DNA from 3 places in the Escherichia ruysiae genome. Region 2 is predicted to be linked to each of the others. Evidence: predicted binding sites of a transcription regulator. Region 2 holds the regulator's gene; each other region holds the start of a gene.
What was found. Region 2 encodes PurR, which represses purine synthesis genes. Its sites were predicted from a motif close to CANGCAAACGTTTGCNTG; they were not measured.
Positions count from the first base shown of each region.

Region 1: the regulator PurR is predicted to act here: its motif matches at 1,595-1,612, upstream of cvpA (colicin V production protein).
Region 3: the regulator PurR is predicted to act here: its motif matches at 1,254-1,271, upstream of purE (5-(carboxyamino)imidazole ribonucleotide mutase).

Region 1 covers NZ_JAVIWS010000001.1:1,152,046-1,155,326, reverse strand. The annotation lists gene folC (bifunctional tetrahydrofolate synthase/dihydrofolate synthase) at 1-760, shown strand, start outside; gene dedD (cell division protein DedD) at 750-1,409, shown strand; gene cvpA (colicin V production protein) at 1,668-2,156, shown strand; gene purF (amidophosphoribosyltransferase) at 2,193-3,281, shown strand, end outside.
Region 2 covers NZ_JAVIWS010000001.1:244,729-248,009, reverse strand. The annotation lists gene RGV86_RS01345 (MFS transporter) at 1-726, opposite strand, end outside; gene cydH (cytochrome bd-I accessory subunit CydH) at 892-981, opposite strand; gene purR (HTH-type transcriptional repressor PurR) at 1,279-2,304, shown strand; gene punR (DNA-binding transcriptional activator PunR) at 2,301-3,233, opposite strand.
Region 3 covers NZ_JAVIWS010000001.1:3,928,749-3,932,029, reverse strand. The annotation lists gene ppiB (peptidylprolyl isomerase B) at 6-500, shown strand; gene lpxH (UDP-2,3-diacylglucosamine diphosphatase) at 503-1,225, shown strand; gene purE (5-(carboxyamino)imidazole ribonucleotide mutase) at 1,342-1,851, shown strand; gene purK (5-(carboxyamino)imidazole ribonucleotide synthase) at 1,848-2,915, shown strand; gene RGV86_RS18800 (carbamate kinase) at 3,042-3,281, opposite strand, start outside.

The DNA.
Region 1 (3,281 bases), 910 kb from region 2:
GCTGGATCATACCGACTGGCTGGGGCCAGATCGCGAAAGCATTGGTCGCGAGAAAGCGGGGATCTTCCGCAGTGAAAGACCGGCGATCGTTGGTGAACCTGAAATGCCGTACACCATCGCCGATGTAGCGCATGAGAAGGGCGCACTGTTGCGACGTCGAGGCGTAGAGTGGAATTATTTCGTCAGCGACCATGACTGGTCGTTTACCGACGCAAACGGTACGCTGGAAAACCTGCCGTTACCGCTTGTCCCACAACCGAATGCCGCAACGGCGCTGGCTGCGCTGCGTGCCAGCGGTCTGGAGGTCAGTGAACAGGCAATTCGCGATGGCATTGCCAGCGCAATTTTGCCGGGACGTTTCCAGATTGTGAGCGAGTCGCCACGCGTCATTTTTGATGTCGCCCATAATCCCCATGCGGCAGAATATCTTACCGGGCGTATGAAAGCGTTACCGAAAAACGGGCGCGTACTGGCAGTAATCGGTATGCTACATGATAAAGATATTGCTGGTACATTGGCCTGGTTGAAAAGCGTGGTGGATGACTGGTATTGTGCGCCACTGGAAGGGCCGCGCGGTGCCACGGCAGAACAACTGCTTGAGCATTTGGGTAACGGCAAATCATTTGATAGCGTTGCGCAGGCATGGGATGCCGCAATGGCAGACGCTAAACCGGAAGATACCGTGCTGGTGTGTGGTTCATTCCACACGGTCGCACATGTCATGGAAGTGATTGACGCGAGGAGAAGCGGTGGCGAGTAAGTTTCAGAATCGGTTAGTTGGCACAATAGTGCTGGTGGCGCTGGGAGTGATTGTGCTGCCAGGGCTGCTGGACGGGCAGAAAAAACATTATCAGGATGAGTTCGCGGCAATCCCGCTGGTGCCTAAAGCGGGCGATCGTGATGAGCCTGATATGATGCCAGCCGCTACCCAGGCATTGCCGACACAGCCGCCGGAAGGGGCTGCAGAGGAGGTGCGTGCGGGCGATGCTGCGGCACCTTCGCTCGATCCGGCAATCATTGCAGCCAATAATACCGAGTTTGAACCGGAACCTGCACCGGTCGCTCCGCCGAAGCCGAAACCGGTGGAACCGCCTAAACCGAAAGTGGAAGCACCTGCGCCGAAGCCAGAACCGAAACCGGTCGTGGAGGAAAAAGCTGCACCGACGGGTAAAGCGTATGTTGTGCAACTGGGTGCGCTGAAAAATGCCGACAAAGTGAATGAGATTGTTGGTAAATTGCGCGGTGCGGGATACCGGGTTTATACGTCGCCGTCAACGCCAGTACAGGGTAAAATTACCCGTATTCTGGTTGGGCCGGATGCCTCGAAAGAGAAGCTGAAAGGCTCGCTGGGTGAGCTGAAGCAACTTTCTGGCTTAAGCGGCGTGGTAATGGGCTATACGCCGAATTAATACGGTTTTGCCTGATGCGACGCTGGCGCGTCTTATCAGGCCTACGCAGGGGTAGAACCGTAGGTCGGATAAGGCGTTTATGCCGCATCCGACATGTATTGCCCGATGCCGCAAAGGCAAAAAAAAACGATGGCGTTGAATGTTTTTTCAGCGCCATTTTTATTGATGCGCGGGAAGGAAATCCCTACGCAAACGTTTTCTTTTTCTGTTAGAATGCGCCCCGAACAGGATGACAGGGCGTAAAATCGTGGGACACATATGGTCTGGATTGATTACGCCATAATCGCGGTGATTGCTTTTTCCTCTCTGGTTAGCCTGATCCGTGGCTTTGTTCGTGAAGCGTTATCGCTGGTGACATGGGGTTGTGCTTTCTTTGTCGCCAGTCATTACTACACTTACCTGTCAGTCTGGTTTACGGGCTTTGAAGACGAACTGGTTCGAAATGGGATTGCCATCGCGGTACTGTTTATTGCCACACTTATCGTTGGCGCTATCGTGAACTTCGTGATAGGCCAGCTAGTGGAGAAAACAGGGTTGTCAGGCACCGATCGGGTGCTGGGCGTCTGTTTCGGTGCGTTGCGTGGTGTGCTGATTGTTGCTGCCATTCTTTTCTTTCTTGACTCCTTTACCGGAGTGTCGAAAAGCGAAGACTGGAGCAAATCACAGCTGATTCCACAGTTCAGTTTTATCATCAGATGGTTTTTTGATTATCTGCAAAGCTCGTCAAGTTTCTTGCCCAGAGCGTAAGTGCTCTGAGATGTGGCTTAACGAGGAAAAAGACGTATGTGCGGTATTGTCGGTATCGCCGGTGTTATGCCGGTTAACCAATCGATTTATGATGCCTTAACGGTGCTTCAGCATCGCGGTCAGGATGCCGCCGGCATCATCACCATTGATGCCAATAACTGCTTCCGTTTGCGTAAAGCGAACGGGCTGGTGAGCGATGTATTTGAAGCTCGCCATATGCAGCGTTTACAGGGCAATATGGGCATTGGTCATGTGCGTTACCCTACGGCTGGCAGCTCCAGCGCCTCTGAAGCACAGCCGTTTTACGTTAACTCCCCGTATGGCATCACGCTTGCCCATAATGGCAATCTGACTAATGCTCACGAGTTGCGTAAAAAGCTGTTTGAAGAAAAACGCCGCCACATCAACACCACTTCCGACTCGGAAATTCTGCTCAATATCTTCGCCAGCGAACTGGACAACTTTCGCCATTATCCGCTGGAAGCCGACAACATTTTTGCTGCCATTGCCGCCACAAACCGCCTGATCCGTGGCGCGTATGCCTGTGTGGCGATGATTATCGGTCACGGTATGGTTGCTTTCCGCGATCCTAACGGCATTCGTCCGCTGGTGTTAGGAAAACGCGATATTGATGAGAATCGCACAGAATATATGGTCGCTTCTGAAAGCGTTGCGCTCGACACCCTGGGCTTTGAGTTCCTGCGTGATGTCGCACCGGGTGAAGCGATTTACATCACTGAAGATGGTCAGTTGTTTACCCGCCAGTGTGCCGATAATCCAGTCAGCAATCCATGCCTGTTTGAGTATGTTTACTTTGCCCGCCCGGACTCGTTCATCGACAAAATTTCCGTTTACAGCGCCCGCGTCAATATGGGAACAAAGCTTGGCGAAAAAATCGCCCGTGAATGGGAAGATCTGGATATCGACGTGGTTATTCCGATCCCGGAAACTTCCTGCGATATTGCACTGGAAATTGCTCGTATTCTGGGTAAACCGTACCGTCAGGGGTTTGTCAAAAATCGTTACGTTGGTCGCACCTTTATCATGCCGGGTCAGCAACTGCGTCGTAAGTCCGTGCGTCGTAAACTGAACGCTAACCGCGCCGAGTTCCGCGATAAAAACGTC
Region 2 (3,281 bases):
CATTGCAGTGACGAACACCGGCGTTGCGTGAGTGATACTTTGCAGTACCGGAGAAATATAGGTGTAGAGGGTGAACATTGCGCCAGCGCCCAGCACCGTCGTCAGCAATGCAGACAGCACCTGTGGACGCAACAGTACCGCCAGCTCTTTTTTCACGTCAGGCCGCGCCCCTGCGCCACCTTTAGGTAAAGAGAAGAACAGGCTCACCATTGAAATCACACCCAGCCCCGCCGTTGCCAGAAATGACATACGCCAGCCAATAGTTTCCCCAAGCCAGGTTGCCGCCGGAACGCCACCGATATTCGCCAGTGTTAAGCCCATAAACATAGTTGCAACTGCGCTGGCCTGTTTATGTTTTGGCACCACGCTTGCTGCCACGACAGACCCCAGACCAAAAAACGCCCCGTGATTCAGGCTGGTTAAAATGCGTGAAAGCATCAGCGTCATATAGTCCGGTGCGATGGCAGAAAGTACGTTACCGAGCGTGAAAATCGCCATCAGGAAAATCAGCGCACTACGGCGGGCACGATGAGAAAGCAGAAGCGTCATCAATGGCGCGCCAACCATCACGCCAACCGCATAGGCGCTGATTAACATTCCGGCAGCGGGAATCGAGACATCCACACCACGCGCAATAACGGGCAACAAGCCCATTGGCGAGAATTCCGTTGTCCCGATACCAAATGCGCCAATTGCCAGCGCCAGCAACGGATAGTTAATTTTCATGCCTAATCTCCACCTCTTCGCGTCATCACGCGATGTTCATCAAAGTGGCGAAAGCATGACATCAATCACAAAAGAATGAAAATAACAAAAAGAGAAAACACTTTTGCCATTTTGCTAACAAAGAGGAAGGAGATGTGAGGGAGAACGCGCTCCCTCGAGGGGAAATCAGTGTAGCGCGGCAGTCAAACCCACGGCCACGATCAAACCAAGAACGATAATGGTTGTTACCAGTGAAAATTTAAGGTCGGTGCTCATCAAGTTTTCTCCTTTTTATTACCCCACAAAAAGTGATATTACGCATTTTTACATACTGTGATGAAAAAATCTCCCGTCATTTATAATGATAAGTGTTTTTACTACTTCCCCTTTTCATCAAGATCGGCCAAAATTCCACGCTTACATTATTTGCGTACTGGCCATTGACCCCTTCCTGACGCTCTGTGTCATTTTCCCGGCGTACCGCAACACTTTTGTTGTGCGTAAGGTGTGTAAAGGCAAACGTTTACCTTGCGATTTTGCAGGAGCTGAAGTTAGGGTCTGGAGTGAAATGGAATGGCAACAATAAAAGATGTAGCGAAACGAGCAAACGTTTCCACTACAACTGTGTCACACGTAATCAACAAAACACGTTTCGTCGCTGAAGAAACGCGCAATGCTGTGTGGGCAGCGATCAAAGAATTACACTACTCCCCTAGCGCGGTGGCGCGTAGCCTGAAGGTTAACCACACCAAGTCTATCGGTTTGCTGGCGACCAGCAGCGAAGCGGCCTATTTCGCCGAAATCATTGAAGCGGTAGAAAAAAATTGCTTCCAGAAAGGCTACACGCTGATTCTGGGCAATGCGTGGAACAATCTTGAGAAACAGCGGGCTTATCTGTCGATGATGGCGCAAAAACGCGTCGATGGCCTGCTGGTGATGTGTTCGGAGTATCCGGAACCGTTGCTGGCGATGCTGGAAGAGTATCGCCATATCCCGATGGTGGTGATGGACTGGGGTGAAGCAAAAGCAGACTTTACCGATGCGGTTATCGATAACGCTTTTGAAGGCGGTTACATGGCCGGGCGCTATCTGATTGAACGCGGTCACCGCGAAATTGGCGTTATTCCTGGTCCTCTGGAGCGTAACACCGGTGCAGGTCGTTTGGCGGGCTTTATGAAAGCGATGGAAGAAGCCATGATCAAAGTGCCGGAAAACTGGATTGTGCAAGGTGACTTTGAGCCTGAATCAGGTTATCGCGCCATGCAGCAAATCCTGTCGCAACCACACAGACCTACCGCTGTCTTCTGTGGCGGCGATATTATGGCAATGGGCGCACTCTGTGCCGCTGATGAAATGGGGCTGCGCGTCCCGCAGGATGTTTCGCTGATCGGTTATGATAACGTGCGCAACGCTCGCTACTTTACCCCGGCACTGACCACTATCCATCAGCCAAAAGATTCGCTGGGTGAAACGGCGTTCAATATGCTGTTGGATCGTATCGTCAACAAACGCGAAGAACCGCAGTCAATTGAAGTTCATCCACGGTTGATTGAACGTCGCTCCGTGGCTGATGGCCCGTTCCGCGACTATCGTCGTTAATCACCCGTTGCGGGAGTCTCTTCCGGCTCCCGCAGCCACTCCTTATTCAGCGTCTCACTATCGCCGAGATACTCAAGCAACCAGGTTAAAGCAGGCGACATATCATTCTGCTGCCAGGTCAGACAACATGCTGAATCAGGGAATGGATTTTCCAGTTCTAGTGCTACCCACTTCCCCTCATTAAGCCACGGTTTGGCGAAATGTGTCGGCACCATACCGATGCATAACCCAGCCGAAATACACGTTGCCGATGATTCCCAGTCCGGTACAACAAGGCGCTTTTGGTTATCCAGCAGCCAGGTAATACGTTTTGGTAGCGTCCGCGAGGTGTCTTCGCGCACCAGCGATGGCCAGTTGCGCAACGTATCATCGCTGAATGGCCCATTCATTGACGCAAGCGGATGATGACGGGCAACAACACAACTCCAGCTCAACATCCCCATATCACGGAAGGCGTAACGACCGCCCACCGGAATCGCTCGTGTCGCGCCAATCGCCAGTTCCACGCGCCCGTCGGAAAGCGCATCCCAGACACCGTTAAATACTTCCTGAAATACCAGAAGTTCAACGTCATCAAAATGGCGATAGAAATCAACGATCATCTGCCGTGTACGTTCTGGCCTGACGATATTATCCACCGCAATGGCTAACTGACCGCGCCAGCCGTTCGCAATCTGCTGACATTGCTGGCGAGTGATCTGCATTTTTTTGACAACAGAGCGCCCTTCTTTGAGAAACCACGCCCCGGCAGCGGTCAGTTCCACATCACGATGACGCCGTTCAAAAAGCGGCACCGCCAGCCACTCTTCCAGCTGACGCACGGTATAGCTGACCGCTGAAGGAACGCGATGTAACTCCTGAGCCGCAGCACTAAAACTGCCATTACGCGCTACCGCATCAACCACTTCGAGAGAATACTCAGACCACATAGTTTGCCTGCAAAATTTTTGAAACCAGTCATCAAATATTACCGTTTC
Region 3 (3,281 bases), 3.7 Mb from region 2:
CAAAAATGGTTACTTTCCACACCAATCACGGCGATATTGTCATCAAAACTTTTGACGATAAAGCACCTGAAACAGTTAAAAACTTCCTGGACTACTGCCGCGAAGGTTTTTACAACAACACCATTTTCCACCGTGTTATCAACGGTTTTATGATTCAGGGCGGCGGTTTTGAACCGGGCATGAAACAAAAAGCCACCAAAGAACCGATCAAAAACGAAGCCAACAACGGCCTGAAAAATACCCGTGGTACGCTGGCAATGGCCCGTACTCAGGCTCCGCACTCTGCAACTGCACAGTTCTTCATCAACGTGGTTGATAACGACTTCCTGAACTTCTCTGGCGAAAGCCTGCAAGGTTGGGGTTACTGCGTGTTTGCTGAAGTGGTTGAAGGCATGGACGTGGTAGACAAAATCAAAGGTGTTGCAACCGGTCGTAGCGGTATGCACCAGGACGTGCCAAAAGAAGACGTTATCATTGAAAGCGTGACCGTTAGCGAGTAATCGTGGCGACACTCTTTATTGCAGATCTTCATCTCTGCGTGGAAGAACCGGCGATCACCGCCGGTTTTCTGCGTTTTTTAGCGGGAGAAGCCAGCAAGGCCGACGCGCTGTATATTCTTGGCGATCTGTTTGAAGCATGGATTGGCGACGACGATCCCAACCCACTCCATCGCCAGATGGCGGCAGCAATCAAAGCGGTATCCGATTCCGGCGTTCCCTGTTATTTCATTCATGGCAACCGTGATTTTCTGCTCGGCAAACGCTTTGCCCGTGAAAGCGGCATGACGTTATTGCCGCAAGAAAAGGTGCTCGAACTTTATGGTCGTCGGGTGCTGATTATGCATGGCGACACGCTGTGCACCGATGATGCGGGTTATCAGGCTTTTCGCGCCAAAGTCCACAAACCGTGGCTACAAACGCTATTCCTCACCCTGCCGTTGTTTGTACGCAAACGCATTGCCGCGCGAATGCGCGCGAACAGTAAAGAAGCCAACAGCAGCAAATCGCTGGCGATCATGGACGTTAACCAAAACGCGGTGGTCAGTGCGATGGAAAAGCATCAGGTGCAATGGCTGATCCACGGGCATACCCATCGCCCGGCGGTGCATGAATTCATCGCCAATCAGCAACCTGCTTTCCGCGTCGTGCTGGGTGCCTGGCATACCGAAGGTTCGATGGTGAAAGTCACGGCGGATGACGTTGAGCTAATCCATTTCCCGTTTTAATAACGCACAAGTTTGCTGATTCCACAGCCACGCAACCGTTTTCCTTGCTCTCTTTCCGTGCTATTCTCTGTGCCCTCTAAAGCCGAGAGTTGTGCACCACAGGAGTTTTTAGACGCATGTCTTCCCGCAATAATCCGGCGCGTGTCGCCATAGTGATGGGGTCCAAAAGCGACTGGGCTACCATGCAGTTCGCCGCCGAAATCTTCGAAATCCTGAATGTCCCGCACCACGTTGAAGTGGTTTCTGCTCACCGCACCCCCGATAAACTGTTCAGCTTTGCCGAAAGCGCCGAAGAGAATGGTTATCAGGTGATTATTGCGGGCGCGGGCGGCGCAGCGCATCTGCCAGGCATGATTGCCGCCAAAACGCTGGTGCCGGTGCTGGGCGTGCCAGTACAGAGCGCCGCACTGAGCGGTGTCGATAGCCTCTACTCCATCGTACAAATGCCGCGTGGCATTCCGGTGGGTACGCTGGCGATTGGTAAAGCGGGCGCGGCAAACGCGGCGTTGCTGGCAGCACAAATTCTTGCGACTCATGATAAAGAACTGCACCAGCGTCTGAATGACTGGCGCAAAGCTCAGACCGACGAAGTGCTGGAAAACCCGGATCCGCGAGGTGCGGCATGAAACAGGTTTGCGTCCTCGGTAACGGGCAGTTAGGCCGAATGCTGCGTCAGGCAGGCGAACCGTTAGGCATTGCTGTCTGGCCGGTCGGGCTGGACGCTGAACCTGCGGCGGTGCCTTTTCAACAAAGCGTGATTACCGCTGAGATCGAACGCTGGCCGGAAACTGCATTAACCCGCGAGCTGGCGCGCCATCCGGCCTTTGTGAACCGCGATGTGTTCCCGATTATTGCCGACCGTCTGACTCAGAAGCAACTTTTCGATAAGCTCCACCTGCCGACCGCACCGTGGCAGTTACTTGCCGCTCGCAGCGAGTGGCCTGCGGTGTTTGATCGTTTAGGTGAGCTGGCGATTGTTAAGCGTCGCACTGGTGGCTATGACGGTCGCGGTCAATGGCGTTTACGCGCCGATGAAACCGAACAGTTACCGGCAGAGTGTTACGGCGAATGTATTGTCGAGCAGGGCATTAACTTCTCTGGCGAAGTGTCGCTGGTTGGCGCGCGCGGCTTTGATGGCAGCACGGTGTTTTATCCGCTGACGCATAACCTGCATCAGGACGGTATTTTGCGCACCAGCGTCGCTTTCCCGCAGGCCAATGCACAGCAACAGGCGCAAGCCGAAGAGATGCTGTCGGCGATTATGCAGGAGCTGGGCTATGTGGGCGTGATGGCGATGGAGTGTTTTGTCACCCCGCAAGGTCTGCTGATCAACGAACTGGCTCCGCGTGTGCATAACAGTGGTCACTGGACGCAAAACGGCGCCAGCATCAGCCAGTTTGAGCTGCACCTGCGAGCGATTACCGATCTGCCGTTACCGCAACCGGTAGTGAATAGTCCGTCGGTGATGATCAACCTGATTGGTAGCGATGTGAATTATGACTGGCTGAAACTGCCGCTGGTGCACCTGCACTGGTACGACAAAGAAGTCCGTCCGGGGCGTAAAGTGGGGCATCTGAATTTGACCGACAGCGATACATCGCGTCTGACCGCGACGCTGGAAGCCTTAATCCCGCTGCTGCCGCCGGAGTATGCCAGCGGCGTGATTTGGGCGCAGAATAAATTCAGTTAATCAGGTACTCATTTTCTTGCCGGATGCGGCGTGAACGCCTTATCCAGCCTACCGATCCGGCACCCATTGTAGGCCTGATAAGACGCGTCAAGCGTCGCATCAGGCACAAATGTCTACTGCCTACAACTACAGCGAAATACAGGTCCCCGCCTCGCCCGCCAGCGTCTCTTCAATCCGCGATAACGCCCCAATCCACGCGGGTTTACCACCGCTTCTGACATAGCCACTCACCGCCGTTACCTTCGGCCCCATCGAACCATCGGCTTTGGCAAATGGAGCTAACTCATCCGGTGTGGCATGGCGAATGGCACGTTGCTGCGGCGTTCCCCAGTTTTCATATACCGCATCAGCATCGGTGAGGATCAC